Regions from separate parts of the Brucella sp. NBRC 12953 genome, predicted to be linked through region 3. Evidence: predicted binding sites of a transcription regulator. Region 3 holds the regulator's gene; each other region holds the start of a gene.

Region 1 (5,182 bases), on a different contig from region 3:
GCCAGCGCAACCGGTTGTTTTCTGCGGACTGTTCCCGGTTGATGCTGCCGACTTTGAAGACTTGCGCGCTGCCATGGGCAAGCTGCGTCTTAACGATGCGTCGTTCTCGTTTGAAATGGAAACGTCTGCAGCGCTCGGTTTCGGCTTCCGCTGCGGGTTCCTCGGGCTTCTGCATCTTGAAATCATTCAGGAACGTCTTGAGCGCGAGTTCGACCTCGACCTCATCACGACGGCACCTTCGGTTGTCTATCGCCTGAATATGCAGGACGGCTCGCAGAAAGAACTGCACAACCCGGCTGATATGCCGGATGTTGTGAAGATCGAAGCGATTGAAGAGCCGTGGATTCGCGCAACAATCATGACGCCCGATGATTATCTCGGCGCGATCATGAAGCTCTGTCAGGAGCGCCGCGGCCTCCAGATCGATCTGACCTATGTTGGCCCGCGTGCGATGATCACCTATGATCTGCCGCTCAACGAAGTCGTGTTCGATTTCTACGATCGTCTGAAGTCGATCTCGAAGGGCTATGCTTCGTTCGACTATAATCTCTCGGATTACCGTGAGGGCGATCTGGTCAAGATGTCGATCTTGGTCAACGAAGAACCTGTGGACGCGCTTTCGATGCTGGTTCACCGCTCTGCTGCTGAAAAGCGTGGCCGTGTGCTTTGCGAAAAGCTCAAGGAGCTGATCCCGCAGCATATGTTCAAGATTCCTATTCAGGCAGCCATTGGCGGCCGTATCGTGGCGCGCGAAACCATTTCGGCTTTGCGCAAGGACGTGACGGCCAAGTGCTACGGCGGCGATATTTCGCGTAAGCGCAAACTTCTGGACAAGCAGAAGGAAGGCAAGAAGCGCATGCGTCAGTTCGGCAAGGTGGAAATCCCGCAAGAGGCCTTCATTCAGGCACTCAAGATGGGTGATGATTAAAAATACAATGAGGTGCCTTTGGGCACCTCTTTTTTTGTTTTGATATTATCGTTGGACAGAAACCGAGACAAATTTGATAGATATTTTACCCCGCATTTCCATCACCTACTGCACGCAATGTAACTGGATGCTGCGGGCTGCATGGCTGGCGCAGGAGTTGCTGCAGACATTCGGGCAGGACTTGGGCGAGGTCGCTCTGCGGCCCGGCACAGGTGGTGTGTTTGAAATCCATCTGTCTATGCCGGGCGGTCAAGATGAACTCATCTGGGAGCGCAAGCGTGACGGTGGGTTTCCGGAAGCCAAGGTATTGAAGCAACGTGTGCGTGATCTGGTCTGGCCTGATCGCGATCTTGGTCACTCTGACAGCACGTCAAAACCTGAATAAGACAAAGCCCGCAAGTTGCGGGCTTCTTTGTTTGGTAGAATTTGAAGCGCGTTTCGATCCGAGTGGATCAGATCGTCGCTCTAAATCTTCGCTTTAACGCTCATCTTTATCCGAAAAATGTTTCACACTTTTCCGGATGCGCTCTAATCCTCATCCACCACGCGCAGGCGCATTTGGGTGGGAGCGTTATCCGACTGTCGCGTCGGTCGCTGGGGCTCTTCAGCCGGTGCCGGGCCAAATTCCAGTGCTTCGATCTTCGCACCGCGCTTGGTGACCTTATTGGAAGACACCAGAATGTCGTCAATATCCTTATTGGCCTGCACAAAATGGGTTTGCAGCTTGCGCACACGCTCATCAAGGCGGCCTACATCTTCCATCAGACGGATCACTTCACCCTGAATGACATGCGCCTGTTCGCGCATACGAGCATCTTTGAGGATCGCCTGAATAACCTGAATGGACAGCATCAGGAGCGATGGCGAGACAATAACGATCCGCGCCCGGTGTGCGCGCTGGATCAGCGCCTCGAAATGCTCATGAATATCGGCAAAAATAGATTCCGATGGCACGAACAGGAAAGCCGTATCCTGTGTTTCGCCAGTAATCAGATATTTGTCAGAAACATCCTTGATATGCACTTCCATATCGCGGCGGAACTGTGCAACGGCTGTCTTGCGCGCTTCCGGCTGTTCCGTTTCGCGCATGGAGTTCCATGCTTCAAGCGGGAACTTCGCGTCGATGACCAGTGAAGGCGCGTTGTTTGGCATCTTTACAAGGCAATCGGGGCGCGTGCCGTTGGATAGTGTCGCCTGAAACTCGTAAGCGCCCTGCGGTAGGCCATCGGCAATGATCGCTTCCATGCGCGACTGGCCAAAGGCACCGCGCGTCTGCTTGTTGGCAAGGATCGCCTGCAACTGCACGACCTGACCGGCAAGCGACTGGATATTGTTCTGCGCTGTGTCGATGACTGCAAGACGCTCCTGCAGTTTTGCGAGGTTTTCATGTGTCGAACGGGTCTGCTCGGTCATGGTCTGGCCGATGCGATGCGTCATACCGTCGAGCCGTTCACGGATCGACTGGTTGAGCTCTGCCTGCCGGGAACCGAACACTTCGGCCATGGTTTGCATCCGGCCCTGCATTTCGGATTGTGCTTTCAGAATCTCCGCCATGCGATATTCCGCATCACGCGCACGGTCTTCAGCCTGTGCTTCCGCAACCGCGCGAAGACGTGCAGAACGCGCTGCCGCAATGAGGAAAATGGCGAGGCACAGGACCAGCACGACAATGCCCGCAAGGAGAATATCTCCCAGCGTGAAGGAGGTTGCACCAAGCTGCAAAAGCGGTTCGTTCAAGAGATTCTGGTTTTCCATTGCGCAAGCTTAACTGATTCGTGTCGCCTTGATGAGATCAAAACAAGAACATTTTGCAAGTTACAATTGACGATTCTCGCGCAAGCGATTACGTGAAGCGCATGTCTATTAAACCGCTCATCATCCTTCCCGATCCCGTCTTGCGCCAGCTTTCCAAGCCTGTCGAGCGCTTTGACGATCAGTTGCGCAAATTTGCCGGCGACATGTTCGACACCATGTATGACGCGCCGGGTATTGGCCTTGCCGCCATTCAGGTGGGCGAGCCTCTGCGGATGCTGGTGATTGATCTGGCCAAGGAAGACGAGCCGAAGGCGCCGCATGTCTTTATCAATCCGGAGATTGTCGCCTCATCGGACGAACGCAGCGTCTATGAAGAAGGCTGTCTTTCGATCCCGGATTATTATGCCGAGGTCGAGCGGCCTGCGACCATCAAGGTCAATTATTTCGATGCGGACGGCAAGGAAAAGTCGATGGAAGCCGATGGGCTGATGGCGACCTGCCTGCAGCATGAAATAGACCATCTCAATGGTGTGCTGTTTATCGATCATATCTCCAAGCTCAAGCGCGATATGGTCATCAAGAAGTTCAAGAAGCTCGCCAGTCAGCGTGCGTCAAACAGGGCTTTGTAATGCGGATTGTCTTTATGGGGACGCCGGATTTCTCCGTGCCAATCCTCACAGCCATCATCGGACAGGGCTATGAAGTCGTTGCGGTTTACTCGCAGCCACCGCGTCCGGCTGGCCGTCGCGGACTGGAACTGACCAAGTCGCCTGTGCATGAAAAGGCCGAGGAATTCGGCATTCCGGTTTTCACGCCGAAAAGCCTGAAAGGCACGGAAGAGCAGGACGTTTTTGCAAGTCTCGAAGCGGACGTGGCAATCGTAGTGGCCTATGGCCTTCTGCTGCCACAGGCCATTCTCGATGCGCCGCGTTTGGGTTGCTATAACGGTCATGCGTCGCTTCTTCCGCGCTGGCGCGGGGCTGCTCCCATTCAGCGGGCCATTATGTCTGGCGATACAGAAACCGGCATGATGATCATGAAAATGGATGCAGGGCTTGATACGGGTCCTGTCGCCATGGCCGAAAGAGTTGCGATCACGCCGGACATGACTGCAGGCGAGCTGCATGATCGTTTAAGCCTTATCGGTGCTGACCTGATGGTGCGTGCGCTCGGTGCGCTTGAGCGCGAAAGTCTCACACTTCAGTCTCAGCCAGAGGAAGGCGTGACCTATGCCGCCAAGATCGATAAGGCCGAAGCGCGTATCGACTGGTCGAAGCCTGCGAAGGATGTTCACAATACGATCCGTGGCATCTCACCATTTCCGGGCGCCTGGTGCGAGATGGAAATCAACGGTGTCGTTGAACGTGTCAAACTCCAGCGCTCCACATTGGGCGAGGGAAGCGGCGCTCCGGGAACTATACTTGATGATCGCCTGACGATTGCGTGCGGAGAGGGTGCTGTGCGGCTCGTAACGTTACAACGTTCAGGCGGTAAACCTTTGCCCGCGCAGGAGTTTCTGCGTGGAGCGTCTGTGACGAAGGTTCTCTGAGCGGTGCCTCGTTACAAGATCACTGTCGAATATGACGGCACGCCCTATGTCGGCTGGCAGCGGCAGGAAAACGGCCATGCCGTGCAGAACGCGATTGAGCAGGCGTTCAAGAAGTTTTGTGGAGAAGATCTGACGCTGAGTGCGGCAGGCCGCACCGATGCAGGCGTTCATGCGAGCGCGCAGGTCATTCATGTTGATCTGACAAAAGATTGGGGTGCTGCGAAAGTGCGCGATGCGCTCAATGCGCATCTGGTGATGGCAGATGAACGCATCAGCATTCTCAATGTCGAGAAGACGACGGATGCTTTCGATGCGCGGTTTTCGGCGCGCGCCCGGCACTATCTTTATCGCATTCACAATCGACGTTCGCCGCTGGCGATTGATTATCAGCGCGTGTGGTGGGTGCAGAAGCGCCTTGACCACGAAGCGATGCATGAGGCTGCAAAGCGGCTTCTGGGTGAGCATGACTTCACGACATTTCGCGCAACGCAATGTCAGGCAAAAAGTCCGGTCAAGACACTCGACCGGCTGGATATCACGCGCAATGGTGACTATGTCGAAATGCGCGTTTCAGCGCGTTCGTTCCTGCATAATCAGGTGCGTTCCTTTGCAGGAAGCCTGATGGAAGTTGGCGTTGGCCGCTGGACGGCTGATGATCTGCAGTCAGCACTTGAGGCCAGGGACCGCAAAGCCTGCGGTCAGGTCGCGCCGCCCTATGGCCTCTATCTGATCGGCGTTGATTACCCGTTTCCTTTTTAGAGGACTATTCGGATACTATGTTGTTATGGAATTAACAGCATAGCTCCGGAAGAGTGGCCAGCTTCAAGCATTTTATGAGCTCGTGCCGCTTCAGCGAGCGGGATTTTTTCGCTGATTGTCCCTTTTATTCCTTTGTCCATAAATTTGAACAGTTCGGTTGCGGAAGCACGGTAGTTGTTAATGTCGTTGAC
Region 2 (5,182 bases), on a different contig from region 3:
AGAGGCATTTTGACATCTGGCGGTAGAGCATAAAAAGCGCCATATGCTGCGATCATGAACGATAGCTCTGCTCTTTTTTCCGAACAATCCGAAGTCACCGCGCAGGAGAAGGAAACGCACTTCTTCCCAGTCATGGCCGACTCACCGCCCGTTGATTGGCTGATATCGGACGGTTTGACGGATTACGACGAAGCGCTCGCTTTTATGGAAGCGCGCGTGGCAGCTATTCGGGAAGGAACGGCGAACGAACTCGTCTGGCTCGTCGAGCATCCATCGCTCTACACGGCTGGCACCAGTGCTCAATCAGCGGACCTGCTGACCCCGGATCGCTTTCCCGTGTTCAACACCGGACGCGGTGGCGAATATACCTATCACGGTCCCGGCCAGCGTGTGGCCTATGTCATGCTCGACCTGAAGCGGCGCCGTGAAGATGTGCGCGCATTTGTGACTGCGCTTGAGCAATGGATTGTCGAAACGCTCGCGCAGTTTAATGTTAAAGGTGAAAGGCGTGCAGATCGCGTTGGCGTCTGGGTTGTCCGTCCGGAAAAGCCGCTGCTTGCCAATGGTGGCATGTGCGAAGACAAGATTGCTGCTATTGGCATCCGTCTGCGCCGTTGGGTGAGCTTCCATGGCATTGCAATCAATGTCGAGCCGGAACTCGAACATTTTGGCGGCATCGTTCCGTGTGGCATTGCTGATTACGGCGTAACAAGCCTCGTCGATCTCGGCCTTCCGGTAACGATGGGCGATGTCGATGTTGCGTTGGGCAGGGCCTTCGAAAACGTCTTTGGACCTCGCCAGCCCAAATAATCAGACGCTCTTCACGCGCCGCTCGCGCATGAAGACATAGAAACCTGATCCCACGATAATCGCGATGCCGAACCATTTGGACGGCGTCGGAAAATCGCCAAACACAATCAAACCGACCAGAACCGCATTGACGATTTCCAGATACTGGAAAGGTGCAAGCATGGATGCCGGTGCGAGTTTGAATGCCTGCACCACGAGCAGATGACTGACCGTACCGATCGTACCCAGCAAAAGCAGAAGCAGCCAAGGCTGCAGGCTATGCGGCAGTGCAAAACTCAAATCTTCAATGCCCAAACCTGTGCCGAATACCATCGCCAGTGCTGCCAGCGCTGCCCCACCGATGCCAGCATAAAACTGCATGACGACCGGGCTTTCCTTAGCGCCATATTTACGGTTCAGGATCAGATAAATCGCAAAAGTTACGGCGGTTGCGAGGGGCAATAAGGAAACCGCACCGAAAATTTCGAAGCTTGGCTGAATAACGATCATTGTTCCGATCAGACCGATACCCACAGCGCTAAAACGACGCCAGCCGACTTTTTCCTTCAGGAAGACGGCCGAAAGCAGCGTTAGGATCAATGGTTCAGCAAAAAATACAGCCATAGCATCTGCCAGAGGCATATATTTGACAGCGGTGAAGAAACACGTTCCGCCAAAGCCCATCAGCGCGCCGCGCACAAGATTGCCGACAAGATGCGTGGTCCGTAAAGACGCGAAACCACTCATGACGATCAGCACGAAAAACATCAGCACTGATTGAATGAAAAAGCGCATGAAGGTGACAGTAGCCGGCGGCATATTATCCATCATGGCAAGCCATTTACCGATGGCATCCATAAGCGGCAGCAGCAGTACCGAGAGGACCATGATCGCCATGCCCTTTACGTGCGCTTCTGTGCCGCCTGCTACCCTGCCCTGCATCTCACTACTCGCAATTTTCTCACTCCCATTGCGCTTACGCGAATGGCCTGCCCGTTTCCATCTTAATTCACGCAAGAAAAACGCCCGGTTTGACTTTCGCCATGTTTCTGGTGCAAATCGGCTTCGCTACGAGCAAAACCATTTGATAACTTCGGGCAAAAGCGGAACGTAAGGCGAACTTTGTTCGCATTGCGGGTATTCCCGTGGCATTATCTGTGTGATTCGCAGCTAACTTTATTTCGTGCCGTTCAGTGGGGGCGGTTCTTTCGGTTTCAGACAGAAAGCTTTTCGGACAAAGATGGACGACAGCAACGATCTCTTTTCCAGAGTAGTCAACAATGCCCGTGAACGGCAGATGGAGCAGCAGCCCAAAAAGGCTCCTGCATCGACGCCTGTTGCGCAAACGGCAACGACACCATCTGCACCAAAGTCAGCCCCTGTTGCAACCAAGGCTCCGCCTGTTTCATCAGGCGCTGATGATTACAACGCCTCCTCCATTCGCGTTCTCGAAGGGCTGGAACCGGTTCGCCTGCGCCCCGGCATGTATATCGGCGGCACCGACGAAAAAGCCCTGCACCACCTCTTCGCGGAAGTCATCGATAACTCGATGGACGAAGCCGTTGCAGGCCATGCCAATTTCATTGAGGTCAATCTCGACGCCGAAGGCTTTCTGACCGTCAGCGATAACGGACGCGGCATTCCGGTTGATGAGCACCCGCAGGTCCCGGGAAAATCGACACTTGAAGTTATCATGACCAAGCTGCACGCAGGCGGTAAGTTCGACGGCAAAGCCTATGAAACATCCGGCGGTCTGCACGGCGTGGGTGTTTCGGTGGTCAACGCACTTTCAGATGTTCTGGAAGTCGAAGTCGCGCGCAATCGCCGCCTTTATCGCCAGCGCTTTTCGCGCGGCATTCCGCAGGGCGGGCTTGAAGATGTCGGCGAAGTCCACAATCGTCGTGGTACGCGCGTTCGCTTTCATCCTGACCCGGATATCTTCGGCAAAACCGCGCAATTCGATCCGCACCGACTTTATCGCATGGCGCGCTCGAAGGCCTATCTGTTTGGCGGCGTAGAAATTCGCTGGAGCTGTGATCCGTCGCTTCTCGACCCGAAGAAGGAAACTCCGGAAAAGGCTGTTTTCCACTTCCCCGGCGGCCTCAAGGATTATCTCTCTGCTTCGCTCGGCAAAGAACATCAGGTGACGCGCGAGATTTTCTCGGGCCGCACTGAAAAGCAGGGTGGGCATGGTGCTGTTGAATGGGCGGTGTCGTGGTATGGTGGTGATGGCTTCGTCAACTCCTATTGTAATACGATCCCGACGGGCGACGGCGGCACGCATGAAGCAGGATTGCGCATTGCATTGACACGTGGCCTCAAGGCCTATGCGGAGCTAACCAACAACAAGCGCGCTTCGATCATCACAACCGATGACGTGATGATTTCGGCGGCCGCTATGCTCTCGGTCTTCATTCGGGAACCGGAATTTGTCGGCCAGACCAAGGACAAGCTTGCGACCGTTGAAGCGCAACGTATCGTGGAAAATGTTATCCGCGATCCGTTCGATCACTGGCTTACAGCTTCACCACAGGAAGCATCCCGCTTGCTCGACTGGGTTGTTGATCGCGCGGAAGAACGCCTGCGTCGTCGTCAGGAAAAGGAAACCGTCCGCAAGAGCGCGACGCGCAAACTGCGCCTTCCGGGCAAGCTTGCAGACTGCACGCAGAATGCTGCAGCAGGTGCAGAACTTTTCATCGTCGAAGGTGACTCGGCTGGCGGCTCCGCCAAGCAGGCACGCAATCGTTCTAATCAGGCGATCCTGCCGCTACGCGGTAAGATTCTGAACGTTGCCAGTGCTGGCCGTGAGAAGCTGACAGCCAACCAGCAGATTGCCGATCTCGTGCAGGCGCTGGGTAGCGGCACGCGCAAGAATTATCGTGAAGACGATCTGCGTTATGATCGCGTCATCGTCATGACCGATGCTGACGTGGATGGTGCGCATATTGCATCGCTGCTCATCACGTTCTTCTATCAGGAAATGCCGGATCTCATCCGCAACGGCCACCTGTATCTGGCAGTCCCGCCGCTGTATCGTCTGAGCCAGGGTGGCAAGGTCGCCTATGCTCGTGACGACGCGCACAAGGACGAGCTGCTTCGCACGATGTTTACCGGACGTGGCAAAATCGAAATCGGCCGCTTCAAAGGCCTTGGCGAAATGCGCGCCGAGCAGTTGAAAGAAACGACTATGGACCCGAAAAAGCGCACGCTTCTTCGTGTTCATGTCGATGAAGATTATATCGATGAAACACGCAGCACTGTTGATGATCTGATGGGTACAAAGCCGGAAGCGCGCTTCCGCTTCATTCAGGATCGTGCCGCTTTTGTGGAAGAACTGGATATTTAAACTTTATCTCTTCCGATCCTGAGCTTGCCGAAAGATCGGAAGAGATTCGAACTTCACCATTCCCCCAATTTTTTAAGGGGAATGGATAATCTTTTGCGGCAAATACTCAATTCTTGACGTCGATGCCAAGCTTGGTTTCGATTTCCTCGGTCGACTCTTTAACGAAGAATGTCAGGTCCGCGCTGAGCGTAACGATACGGGTTCCAGTACCGTAAGCGTTGTATGACAGGACGTGGTTGAAGTTCACTGCAACCCGTTCGCCACTAACATCCGTAAGCATGATCCACATGTGCCCCTCCTCCTGAAAATAGTTGCTATAGAAGAGGATAGGAGCTTTTCTTGAAATGGCAATGCTCGCCTAAAGCTTTACCTGCATTCTGACCTTTTCAACCTTGCTACCAAAACTCTCCGACCATTCTTCGCTGCGGTGATAGGTCTTGAACCCAGCTTTTTCATAAAGCCCGATTGCTGGAGAATTATCGGCATGGGTGCCGATTTCAGCTTCCGCAAAACCATCAAGAACAATCTGCGCCATCAGCGCTCCAAGCAATGCGCCGCCTACGCCCTGACCATGGTGTGCGGGATCAACCCAGAGGTCGGAAATATAGTTTGATTTCGGGACACGAGCGCCCCAACCGTATATTTCGCCGCATCGTTCCGCCAACAAAACACCCTCGGCATTCTCGCGCAAGTCGCGCAGAAATTTGGCCTGGAGTTCGGACCGGCTTTCGTCCGTATACGTAATGTCACGCGCTGCGGTTTGCCATGCGCGAACTGCTAGCTCAGCCATCAAAGCAAATTCGCCGGGCGTTTCTGCCCGGCGAATGAGAGTTTCAGATTTTACCACCATTTCTTTGGGGTAAAGCGTCCGGCTGCCTGCTCAATTGCGCTGGCCGCCTGGAACAAAGTTTCTTCCTCGAAGGGGCGACCGATCAGCTGCAAGCCAAGCGGCAAGCCCTGATCATTCAGTCCCGCAGGAACAGCGATCCCCGGAAGACCCGCCATGTTGAGCGTGATGGTGAAGATGTCATTGAGATACATCTTCAC
Region 3 (5,182 bases):
CATTACTGCACGCGACATTCCGGCCAATACGACGATTGGTAGCGGGCTAACCGGCTTTGCGCGCCTGAGGGTGCCTTCGGGACCTGTGCGGCCGGGGAATTACGATTTTGCCTTCCATGCCTATTTCGGCGGTATCGGTGCCAACGGTTTCTTTCTTGGAACACCAAAGATTGCCGATGTGCCAGGACCAAACGACATGACGGCAAAAATTGCGAGTTCCATTGCTCAGTTACGCGTGCATGTTTCCGAACGTATTGCGGAAGTGCTCTCTGGTGAGGATGGCAGTGTTGCCGCAGCGCTCATAGCGGGTGAGCGAGCAGGGATCAGCGAAGAAACGAATGAGGATCTGCGCAAGGCAGGTCTGGCGCATATCCTGTCGATTTCCGGCCTGCATATGGTGCTGGCCGCTGGCGTTGTGATGATGTCGCTGAGGTCGCTGTTTGCTCTGATGCCGGGGTTTAGCGCCCGATATCCGGTCAAAAAGTTTGCGGCTTTTCTCTCGCTTCTAAGCTGCACATTTTATCTCGCCATGTCGGGTGCGGATGTTGCAGCACAGCGCAGTTACGTCATGATTGTCGTGATGCTCTGCGCATTGCTGGCTGACCGTGCTGCCATCAGTATGCGCAATCTTGCGATTGCGTCTGTCGCGATGATTGCAATTTCTCCGCATGAAATTCTGGGGCCGAGTTTTCAGATGTCTTTTTCAGCGACTCCGGGATTGATTGCTGCATTTGCATGGTGGAGCGACAGGAAAGCACGCAATCAAACGGCCAATGAAAATCGACGTTCTAATCCACGCGGATTTGTATCAAAAATGCTCGTTCCTGCGGTGGCGACAGGAGCAACATCGATTGTTGCCGGTATAGCGAGCGGAATATTCGCCGCCTATCATTTCAACAACACCGCACCCTTAGGCCTCGTCGGAAACGTATTGGCCCTGCCGGTTATCTCGATCCTTGTGATGCCCTTTGCAGTGCTGAGCTTGGTGTTGATGCCATTGCAGCTTGACTGGCTGCCATTACAGATCATGGGATTTGGTGTCCTATTGGTCAGGCATATTGCAAGTTTGGTCGCTAGCTTTTCTCCTGACGGCAATCCGGGCGTCATGCCTGCAAGCACGCTTATCCTCTGGACCGTAGCGCTTGTTATCGCGGTTGTTTCCACGACCCGGTTGCGATGGCTGGCTTTACCCTTTGTCATTGCCGGGCTTGTCGTTTTTATACGACCGCCATTGCCAGACATTCTCGTTAGCGAGGATGCAAAATTTGTGGCCGTGCGCCTACCTGATGGCAATTTCGCAGCCAATCGCAGCAGGCCGCCAAAATTCACAGGTCAAAACTGGCAGACAGCCTATTTGATCGAAACGTTTATTCCGCCGCAGATTGTAAAAAAGCAGAAGCTGGTATCCGCCACTGATGCGTTTGTCTGCGAAGAGGGACTGTGTACGATCCCTTTGCAGGACGGGCGGATGTTTGCTTATACCGCGCAGGAAGAGATGAAGGACATCGCCTGCAATATTGGCGATATCGTCGTTCTCGCGATAGCAGGCAAAAATCTGAGCTGCGAGCGCCCTGATGTGCTTGTGGTGGATCGAAAAGAGCTTGCCTTAAAGGGAACGCTTGAACTAAGGCTGGGGCAGAAGAAGGAGTCCTCGAAAGGCGAAGCTGCAACAGTTTCGGCTGTCCACGAAGTCGACAACGAAGATAAAATCTACCGATTCGAACCCGCAAAATCTCGTAAATTAGCCGGCTATGCAGATCATTTGAGCTTTGCCATTGATGCGCCAGCGAGGCCTTGGCACCTTCATCGTCTTTATTCGCGAGCAGCGCGGGGGCTAGCTGAGCGCGAATATCAAAAGAAGGCTGGCTCTGAAAAGAACTCTAAGCTCGAAGCGGCTCCAGCTTTTAAAGATAAGTCAGAACCGCTCTAGTTCATGGTTTTCTGGCAGACTTACAGCCGTTCCAGCTAAGAATGAATCGTTGGAACCGCTATAACTGATTGTTTTTACGCATTATCCGACGCATCGCAGCAGGAAAAGAAATCAGTCCGGCGAACCGATTTCCCTGCGGAGACGCTTCGCACTTTTGCCGGAAATACTATGAACATTAACCGCCACATATCTCACGGAAGTGCAGCGGTTATGTGTAAGATTTAATAGCGTCGGATCAGACCGATAAGCTTGCCCTGAACGCGCACGCGGTCAGGTCCGAAGATGCGGGTTTCGTAAGCCGGGTTTGCTGCTTCCAGCGCGATGGAAGCGCCTTTGCGGCGAAAACGCTTCAATGTCGCTTCTTCGTCGTCCACCAGTGCGACGACAATTTCACCCGGATTGGCTGTATCACCGCGTTTAATGATGACTGTATCGCCGTCAAAAATACCGGCGTCGATCATCGAATCGCCTTTGACTTCCAAAGCGTAGTGTTCACCGGCACCCAGCATTTCCGGAGGAAGGCTCAGTGAGTGTGTCTGATTCTGGATTGCCGAGATCGGCACACCGGCAGCGATGCGTCCCATCATAGGCACAGAAACCATTGTTGAGGAATCATTGTCCGCCATGACCGGAGCAGGGCGTGCCGGTGGAGGAGGGGGAGCTTTACCAAGGCTTCCTTCGATGACGCTCGGAGCGAACTTCTTCTGCGAGTTCAAGCCCGGTGCTATCGAATCTGGCAACCGCAGGACTTCCAGAGCGCGTGCTCTGTTAGGAAGTCTGCGGATAAAGCCACGTTCTTCCAAGGCCGTGATGAGGCGATGAATGCCCGATTTCGAGGCTAGATCGAGAGCCTCTTTCATCTCGTCAAAAGACGGAGGGATGCCCGTCTCTTTAAGACGTTCATGAATGAACAGCAGAAGCTCGTGCTGCTTACGGGTCAACATGCGCTACACCCTCCAAACCAGAATCAAATAAAAACAAAACCAGAACGAACACTATATGTTCCAGTCTTGTTCTGCAATGGTTTTAAAATGATTAATGAGGGCGGGAATTGATGCCGTTCGTTACAGCATCAATATTGTGCAAGCATCTCCAAGCGCTGCAGCTGGCGCATTTTCTTCTCTGATCAGTAGTGCATTGGAACGCACAAGAGCAGAAAGCATTGAAGAATCCTGAACTGGAAATGGCTTTACAATCAATGTGCCGTCGATTGCCTTTTCGACCGTCGCACGAACAAAGTCCCTACGATGATCGTTTGCATTCATTGGCTGACCAAATTTCGCGGGACGAATATCTGCAGTTAAGTCAGTGCCCGATAGCTTTGCCACCAATGGGCGCAGAAATACGAGACTGCAGACAAGGCTTGAAACCGGATTACCCGGCAGACCGATGACATGCACGGTTTTACCCGAAACTGTCTTGCGACCATACATCAGCGGTTTACCCGGGCGCATCGCGATCTTCCAGAAGTCGAGATCGACACCACAATTCTGTAAAGCCCCGTGAACGTAATCGCGATCTCCAACCGACGCGCCGCCAATCGTCACAAGAACATCGATGCCATCTTCGAGAACGGCACTAATTGCGGATTCGATCTTCGCAGGGTCGTCGATAATAATGCCCATATCTTCAGGCCTGCCGCCTGCGCGGCGAACGATTTCGGCGATGCCGACGCTGTTGGAGGCGACAATCTGGTCCGGGCCGGGAACTGTACCGGGCGGGACGAGCTCGTCTCCAGTCGCGAGTATTGCAATGCGGGGCTGTTTGAAAACGGAGATGGCTGCGTTGCCACTGGCCGCAGCAAGGGAAAGTGCCGGGGCGTCGAGTGCCTTGCCAACCGGAAGAACAACATCGGCGGGTGCGAAATCGAGACCCGCCCGACGAATGTGCCGACCTTTATCGAGGCCTTGCCGGATCGTCAGCTTGTCGCCGAAGCGCTCCGTGTCTTCCTGAATAACGATGCTATCTGCACCTGCTGGCATTGGTGCGCCGGTGAAAATGCGGACCGCCTGACCTTCGCCCAGCTGCCCATCGAAACGCTTACCGGCTGCTGATTCGCCAATTACCGTCAGTTCAAGCGGATAGCTGATGTTTTCAGGTGCGATCAGCGCATAGCCATCCATAGCAGAGCAATCAAAGGGAGGTTGCAGAAGGTGAGCTTTCACAGGTTCAGCAACGACGCGTCCACCGGCTGAAGTCAAAGGAACCTGCTCAGAACCGTGTGGCTCTGCCGAGCTCAGGATACGTGCAAGGGCTTCATCGACCGGGAGAAGGGACATTGGCTTCCTCTCGTAGAAAATAATCTCGTTATTTCGCTTGTTCTGCGCATTATCTCACACAGGCTGCTAAATGCTCATGCCGGAAATGCTTCGCTGCTTAAAGCAGATTAACTGCGGCCATGAATTGATTTGCCGCAAGTTCGTTTGAAAATCAGGCTTTCCAGTCGCCCGATTTGCCACCACTTTTTGCGGAAACGCGAATATCGGTAATTTCCATGTGGCGATCAACGGCCTTCGCCATGTCATAGATTGTCAGGCAGGTGACTGATACGGCAGTCAGCGCTTCCATCTCAACTCCCGTGCGGCCTTTCAGCTTCGCAGTCGCAGAGACGCGAAGGCCGGGGAGCGTATGGTCGGTCTCGATGTCCACCGAGACCTTTGTTAACATTAAAGGGTGGCAAAGCGGAATGAGATCGGCAGTCTTCTTCGCGGCCATAATGCCCGCCAGACGGGCAGCACCGATAACGTCGCCTTTTGCGGCATTGCCTTCCAGAATGAGGGCCAGAGTTTCTGGCTTCATTTTGACTGCACCTTCAGCCGTTGCCTGGCGTTCAGTCTCAGCCTTATCGCCGACATCGACCATATGGGCGGCGCCAGTCTGGTCGATATGGGTGAGTTTGGCTGTCATGGCTTACACCTTGCCGGTCAGAAGTTCGCGGGTTGCTTGAGCAACATCATCCTTGCGCATCAGGCTTTCGCCGATGAGGAATGTGCCGATATCCGACTTTTCAAGACGCAGGCAATCGTCATGGGTGAAGATGCCGCTTTCGCCGACCAGAAGACGGTCCGAAGGTACCATTTTTGCGAGGCGTTCGGAAACAGCAAGATCGACTTCAAACGTCCGCAGATTGCGATTGTTGACGCCAACGAGACGCGATGAAAGCTTCAGCGCGCGTTCGGTTTCTTCTTCGTCATGGACTTCAATGAGAGCATCCATGCCGAGTTCGAAAGCGGTTTCTTCGAGCGCTTTGGC

The links. The regulator LexA, encoded in region 3, represses DNA repair genes until DNA is damaged. The targets are predictions, from matches to a motif close to TGTTCNNNNTGTGTTCNG.
Region 1: the regulator LexA is predicted to act here: its motif matches at 2,717-2,734, upstream of def (peptide deformylase).
Region 2: the regulator LexA is predicted to act here: its motif matches at 1,894-1,911, upstream of parE (DNA topoisomerase IV subunit B).

The regions. Positions count from the first base shown of each region.
Region 1 covers NZ_BAABSV010000004.1:498,432-503,613, reverse strand. The annotation lists gene lepA (translation elongation factor 4) at 1-928, shown strand, start outside; gene ABWV94_RS12670 (Rdx family protein) at 1,005-1,313, shown strand; gene ABWV94_RS12665 (DNA recombination protein RmuC) at 1,457-2,683, opposite strand; gene def (peptide deformylase) at 2,785-3,312, shown strand; gene fmt (methionyl-tRNA formyltransferase) at 3,312-4,232, shown strand; gene truA (tRNA pseudouridine(38-40) synthase TruA) at 4,236-4,991, shown strand; gene ABWV94_RS12645 (quinone oxidoreductase family protein) at 5,015-5,182, opposite strand, start outside.
Region 2 covers NZ_BAABSV010000005.1:189,176-194,357, forward strand. The annotation lists gene lipB (lipoyl(octanoyl) transferase LipB) at 133-810, shown strand; gene ABWV94_RS13910 (DMT family transporter) at 811-1,731, opposite strand; gene parE (DNA topoisomerase IV subunit B) at 2,030-4,135, shown strand; gene ABWV94_RS13920 (hypothetical protein) at 4,242-4,424, opposite strand; gene ABWV94_RS13925 (GNAT family N-acetyltransferase) at 4,494-4,925, opposite strand; gene gatA (Asp-tRNA(Asn)/Glu-tRNA(Gln) amidotransferase subunit GatA) at 4,976-5,182, opposite strand, start outside.
Region 3 covers NZ_BAABSV010000001.1:709,547-714,728, reverse strand. The annotation lists gene ABWV94_RS03465 (ComEC/Rec2 family competence protein) at 1-1,930, shown strand, start outside; gene lexA (transcriptional repressor LexA) at 2,152-2,874, opposite strand; gene ABWV94_RS03455 (molybdopterin molybdotransferase MoeA) at 2,995-4,209, opposite strand; gene moaC (cyclic pyranopterin monophosphate synthase MoaC) at 4,361-4,837, opposite strand; gene trpC (indole-3-glycerol phosphate synthase TrpC) at 4,841-5,182, opposite strand, start outside.